Regions from separate parts of the Paenibacillus sp. ALJ109b genome, predicted to be linked through region 2. Evidence: riboswitches for the same ligand, from Rfam matches in the RefSeq annotation. Region 2 holds a riboswitch; the other holds the start of a gene.
The links. A riboswitch is a leader RNA that binds a small molecule or an ion and turns the genes downstream of it on or off. The one in region 2 is predicted to bind FMN.
Positions count from the first base shown of each region.

Region 1: linked by a shared signal. The riboswitch ahead of ribD (bifunctional diaminohydroxyphosphoribosylaminopyrimidine deaminase/5-amino-6-(5-phosphoribosylamino)uracil reductase RibD) and the one ahead of G3352_RS04605 (DMT family transporter) in region 2 are both predicted to bind FMN.

Region 1 covers NZ_JAAIFP010000042.1:18,292-21,706, reverse strand. Annotated here, with positions in the region: gene lysA (diaminopimelate decarboxylase) at 1-592, shown strand, start outside; gene G3352_RS30245 (peptidylprolyl isomerase) at 816-1,247, shown strand; FMN riboswitch at 1,394-1,557, shown strand; gene ribD (bifunctional diaminohydroxyphosphoribosylaminopyrimidine deaminase/5-amino-6-(5-phosphoribosylamino)uracil reductase RibD) at 1,916-3,019, shown strand; gene ribE (riboflavin synthase) at 3,060-3,415, shown strand, end outside.
Region 2 covers NZ_JAAIFP010000004.1:333,706-337,120, reverse strand. Annotated here, with positions in the region: gene G3352_RS04610 (amidase) at 1-445, opposite strand, end outside; gene G3352_RS04605 (DMT family transporter) at 582-1,562, opposite strand; FMN riboswitch at 1,707-1,858, opposite strand; gene G3352_RS04600 (DinB family protein) at 1,942-2,439, opposite strand; gene G3352_RS04595 (CGNR zinc finger domain-containing protein) at 2,576-3,124, shown strand; gene G3352_RS04590 (amidohydrolase family protein) at 3,346-3,415, shown strand, end outside.

The DNA of each region.
Region 1 (3,415 bases), on a different contig from region 2:
TGGCTTCGGTATCCGCTATATTGATGGAGATACACCGCTTGAAGTTTCACAATACGTGAAAGCTATCACGGATGCGGTGAAAAATCATTTTGCTCAAATCGGCTATGCCGTGCCTGAGATCTGGGTTGAACCAGGCCGCAGCATCGTAGGTGAAGCGGGAACAACACTTTACACCGTTGGAACAAGCAAAGATATTCCAGGGGTTCGTAAATACGTAGCTGTGGATGGTGGAATGACAGACAATCCACGTCCAGCGCTGTATGAGTCCAAATATGAAGCTGTATTGGCAAACCGTGCAAATGAGGCAGCTCAGGAAACGGTATCTGTTGCTGGTAAATGTTGTGAGAGCGGCGATATGTTGATCTGGGATTTGGACCTGCCTAAAGTACAGAGCGGCGATCTGCTCGCAGTAGCTTGCACTGGCGCGTACAACTACTCCATGGCAAGCAACTATAACCGGATTCGTCGTCCGGCAGTTGTATTTGTTAAAGACGGTCAGGGGGATGTTGTCGTACGCCGTGAGACGTATCAGGACATCATCCAGAATGATCTGGTACCTGAGCGTATTGCAAAACAGCCAGTTACCCGTTAATTTAAGTTCAAATAGCGGAGCTCTATATGAAGAAGACAAAAAAGGACACTCCTTTTTTGTCTTCTTTTGCATCTTTAGGGCCGGATTTTGAAAAAAATCTTGCTGATTATTTTGCGATCAATCCATTTTCGGTGTACACTAAGAAAAGTGCTATAAAGCTTGGCCCAGGGTCATGCGTTCTGGCACCATTAACGATGGTCAATACGAAAGGAGTCATTTACATATGGCGAAACAAGCGAAAATCAAAATGGCAAACGGCGGAGAAGTTGTAATCGATTTGTTCGATCAAGAAGCTCCAAACACAGTAGCAAACTTTGAGAAACTGGCTAACTCCGGTTTCTACAATGGTCTTGTATTCCACCGTGTTATTCCGGGCTTTGTAGCTCAAGGCGGATGCCCTAACGGTTCCGGTGCAGGCGGCCCAGGTTACACAATCAACTGTGAAATCAACCCGAACAAACATGAGCGTGGAACATTGGCTATGGCGCATGCAGGCCGTAACACAGGCGGAAGCCAGTTCTACATCTGCTACCAACCGCAACCGCATTTGGATGGACAACATACTGTATTTGGTAAAGTAACCAAAGGTATGGAGTTCGTAGACGCTTTCGAAGGTCGCGACAAAATGGAAACTGTTGAAGTAGTAGAAGCTTAATCAATAACCGTATGTAGACCGTTTCGCAATTAGCGAAGCGGTTTTTGTTTACACTTAAGCTTATTAAAAGTTAGTATGTGACAAAAAGGAACAAAAAACAATTGATTTTTTGACGTTAAAGTGCTAACATCCAATTAATAACGCAACGAATCCTTCAGGGCAGGGTGTAATTCCCTACCGGCGGTGATGCAGTATGTGAGGATATCTATCCAGCATTGATGCAAAGTCCGTGACCCGTCTGCCTATGGCAGATGGCTGATCTGGTGTAATTCCAGAACCGACAGTATAGTCTGGATGGGAGAAGGAGAGGGTGCAGTCCTTAGGGGCCGCATTCCGCAGGAGTGTTGCTGTACAGTTTTTGACGAATTCATTTCCTGTGCAGGGAGAAATCCGGTTACTTCTGGAAATCTTCATACATATGCCACATCATAGAAGCTCTTTACCTGTAATTGAAGTTCATTAAGGTATGTGTCTGCTTTCACTTGCCTGAAATGAAGTTTTGGGCGATGTTTTGTTGGCAATGTATCAATAGTACTGCTGGTGACACATGTCTCTCATCATCCCCATCGAACGGTTTGTTCGACGGGGATTTTTTATTGGATATGGAACATGCCTCTCTGTTGGAAGGGAGGTCTATAACTAAGATTTTAACCGTGGGGTGAACGGACTTGGAAATGATTAATGATGAATTTTATATGGCGCTGGCACTGGATATGGCAGAGCGGGCACAAGGACAGACCGGAATCAATCCGGTAGTAGGTTGTGTCGTTGTAAAAGAAGGACGTATCGTGGGCCTCGGAAGTCATCTCAAACGGGGAACGGGTCATGCAGAGGTTCATGCGCTGAACATGGCGGGCAGTGATGCTGAAGGCAGTACAGTATACGTTACGCTTGAACCCTGTAGCCATTATGGCAAGACTCCACCATGCAGTGAACGTCTCATTCATGAGAAAGTAAAACGTGTCGTCGTATGTTGCGAAGATCCGAATCCGCAAGTCTCCGGCAGAGGGATCAGCATGCTGCGTCAACAAGGGATCGAAGTTGAAGTTGGAGTGCTGCGAGAGCGTGGAAGACGGATGAACGAGAAATTCATCAAATACATTACAACAGGTCTCCCCTTTGTAACTTTGAAGACGGCCTCTACTCTGGATGGCAAAATCGCTACGCGTAGCGGTGACAGCAAATGGATCTCTAACGAGTCAGCTCGCGAGATAGTACACGCGCTTCGCCACCGCCATCAAGGAATTATGGTTGGTGTGGAAACGGTCATTGCAGACAATCCCGAACTCACGACTCGTTTGCAAGTGGAAGGGATCAGCCCAGTACGAATCGTGGTCGATTCCAAGCTACGTCTGCCTGTAGGAGCGAAAATGGTCAAGGATGGCCTTGCACCAACTTGGGTGCTTACAACGGATGAGGCGAGCCCTGAAGCGGCTGAGCGGCTGGAAGCCTATGGGGTGGAGATTATACGTTGTGGTCCAGGACCACGTGTTGATCTGCTGAGCGCACTCAGCAAACTTGGTGAGCGTGAAATTGGTTCGATTCTGCTTGAAGGCGGAGGTACTCTGAATGGTGCGATGCTGGAAGCCCGGTTGGTAGATCGACTGCTCATGTTCATTGCTCCGAAAATTGTCGGAGGATACGAAACACCAGGCAGTTTCCGCTTCGAGGGTGTAGAGCGCATGAGTCAGGCAATTCAATTGCATCAGCTGGAAATTGAGCAAGTTGGAGATAATATTAGCATTGGCGGAATTCCGGTTTGGCCTGAATAAATGAATTAACGATAACGAAATAAATAAAGGAGGCGGTAGCATGTTTACCGGTTTGGTGGAAGAAGTCGGTCAGATCCGGCGCATAGGTCGGAAAGGCGAAGCGATGGTCCTGAATATCGGAGCTTCCGCCATCATGAACGACTTGAAGATTGGCGATAGTGTAGCTGTAAACGGGGTATGCTTAACTGCGACAACCCTGGAGGGTGGCGGGTTTACTGCCGATGTGATGCCCGAGACATATCGACATACCAATCTTAGTCAATTGCAATCAGGCAGCAAAGTTAATCTGGAGCGAGCTATGCTGTCAGGTGGTCGTTTTGGCGGGCATATCGTTCAGGGCCATGTCGATGGCACTGGGGTCATTGGCAGCATTACACGTGACCAGAATGCAATTGT
Region 2 (3,415 bases):
TCGTATTCCATGGATTTCGACTTGGACCGTGAAGACGGGGCTCAGTAATATTTTTCAGGCCAAATTCCGGTGTATTGGTATGTCCAATGATAATGAAGCCTGCATCGCGCAGACGTGAAACGAAATTAGAATTCCGCTGTGCACGATGCTCACTGAGAAGACGAGAACCCGAGGTGAGAATTTCACCTTCCAGGGATTGAGAGATATCTTTCAATAACAAGGGCACGCCGGCAAAGGGTTGCTCTCCCGGACGAACCATACTCACTTCCTGACGTGCACGTGTTTCATATGTACGAATGACTGCATTGAGCTGCGGGTTCACTTCTTCCAGGCGTGCATACGCCGCTTCCAGCAATTCAACAGGAGATATCTCCCGTGCTCGAACCAATTCAGCCAAACCAATGGCATCGTAAGACGTATATGAAAATGATGAAGATGAAGACATGATGATCGTTCCTCTCTAAATTGACTTGATCTACTATTCCATAAGTTATCGTACCACCGGAATAGCGAAAAAACAAAAGGCACTATACATCTCGAAGGATGTGTAGTGCCTTAATTGATTTGCTTTTATATAAAATTCAATCCGTACGAAGCTTTGGTGCACCGTCAGCCGGAGTTGCTGAGCGTTCTTGCTGTTTGGAGATAGCGAATAGGGCAATCCAGATGAGGATGAAGCCCACCAGTTGCTCCCATGTAATTAATGTACGGAATGCAATCCAGTTTACCAGTACACCGGCCATCGGGAAGCTCAGTTCTGCGAGCGTTGCGACTGAGGCCTTGGTGGAAGAGAGCCCTTTGTAATATAACAGAAGACTCAGTAAGCCTGGCAGTAAAGCCTGACCCAGAATATTAAGTGCTACAGCCGCCTGTTCACCTGTTGCGGAAGGGAATGTCCACGCAGCACCTTCGTTCCACGTCATAAAGATCAGCAGCGGCAAGGCTGCGACAAAGCGCAGGGAGGTGACCGTTTCATAACGGGTTTGCCCCAGCATTAGCCGCCCCATAACTGTTGAACCGCCCCACAATGCAGCTGCACCGAGTGATAACAAGCTGCCTGCATGAACCCAATTGTCCCAGTTGCCGAGGGGAAGGGTGAATCCAAACGTGAGCAGGTATGTTCCTGCAAGTGCAATGATAAACAGTCCACCGAAGCGACGAGGCAATGTTTCTTTCAACAGCAGCTTAGCCAGAACAATCGCAAATAGCGGCTGCATCTTTTGCAATAATAAGACGGTGTTGGGATCATTATGCGTTAGCGCAAGAGTGAACAATACCGTTGCTAGAGCAGATCCTCCCCAAGAGATAAAAATTACCGCAATCCAGTGGCGTGCACGCAGGTTTTTCAGATCGGCCCGGAACTTCCACAAGACGGGAATCGCCACAAGGCTGACAATAATATGTTCCACCAGTACAATCTGAGTTGAGGTCATCGTTTTGAGCAAAATAATACGGAACAGTGGATCTACACCCCAAAGGGCGGCGCCGAGCACGACGAGCCAAAATCCGGTATTACTTCGTTCCTTGCGGTAAACTGTTGATGCAGATTGGGTCTTTTCCATATTCAGGACTCCTTCGTCAGAACACGGAATCTTCAGTTGGCAAAATCGACAAAAGCCCCCGTTTTGGTATACACCAAATAAACGGGGGCTCAATCATTAACATGTCGTACGAAAATAAGCCTTTCCGTAACGGCATGTCAATGTGTTGATCTTCTCTCATCCGGACTGTACCGTCGGCCTTGGAGTCACACCAAGTCAGTCGCTGAATCCCTACATCGGGTCAAACAGCGAGTCGCGGGCTGGTTCCGAAGAACATCACCGCCGGTTGGGAATTGCACCCTACCCCGAAGATCCTATTCAATTATATTGTGTATTAAACAAGCTGTAACATTAATAAGTCCATCTTATTCCTGTAAGCGCTAGCAGTTCAAGTGTTTTTTTAGAATATGATATTCCAGCTTCCCTGTTGTCTGCGTAGTAATACAATCTGTCCTGCATGATACGCATCGTGGAGTACCCAGCGGGCAAGCTCATGTGTCCATTTTTCATCCGTATCCATGTACGAAGCTTCAAGATCGGATTCTTCTAATGAAGCTAGCTGATCACGAAGCTGTCCGGCTAATTGTGTTGTGTTTTGCATAAGTACACTCCAGCCAGTGGTATCGGAGGGGTCGCCAGGATCTCCAAAGGTGGATTCATTGTTTTCGGCAGGTGTACCGGAGGGTGTTTTGCCCTGAATGCGACTCAACAAGCGATGATTATAGTAATACATATGGTTAACCAACTGCCAGATGCTTAATCCACCGGCTGATGGAACCCAGGCTGCCTGTTCAGCAGTCAGTCCTTCGAGTGCCTTGGATAAAGGCACAATCCAGTTACATTGATCCCAGGTGTCATCTTTCTGAATGAGCAATAGTTCCGTTGCTGTTGTAGTCATTGATTTTTCCTCCCTAAAATGAATTCATGGTAACTAGCTAAAGTGCTAAAATGTGGTTACAATTAATATAACCCAAACACGAATATTTGTAACTATCTTTTTCGTTTTAGAAAGTTACAATTTAGCGGAGGTACGTATGGATAGACTATGGACTGATTTTGTGAACAGTGATTACCACGACTGGCGTGGCGGAAATCGCTCAGAGGACAGGCTTGGCAAAGCCGAATGGCAGCAGTCATTCCTCAAACAATGGCAACTGAACGCATCTGTACCTGCCTCTTCTGAAGAAGAGGCAGCTTTGAGAAACTTCAGAAATGAATTGCAGGCTATTGCAACTCGTTTATCTGACGGAAATGCATTATCGAACAAAGACCAGGAATGGTTTAACGGCATAATGGAGGAAGGTCAAGTCATAAGAAGACTGAACGCTGGAGATGAGGGACTGAATCTTTCACTTATTCCTGTAGGAACTCAATGGCAGCAGGTCATGGCAGAGGTCGCAGCCGATTTTGCCATCACTGTAGTTGAAGGGGATGGGGGAAGAATTCGTATCTGTGACAATACGGATTGCCGTTGGATTTTCTATGACGATACACGTAGTAGAACCCAGAAATATTGTGATGACAAGATGTGTGGTAATCTGATGAAGGTTAGAAGGTTTCGGGCAAAACAGAAGAAGGATTAGGAGCAAGAGTAGGGTGTACAGAAAGAAAGTGTGATTTTCTATACTTTGCAACAGACAGGAAATATTCAATAAGATTTGTATAAAACCAAAATTGAATCTTACCATCCACTTCTATATAATGGTTATATACTTAAAATATTTCAGCTAGTCATTTCATCAGAGATTAACATCCAGGATTCAAGCGTATATCCAACAAAAAACAATGATTGGAGATGTGTCTTGTGGGGACAAGTTATCTACTGAAAAATGGTTGTGTATTGTCTATGGATTCGTCGGTGGGTCAGTATAAAC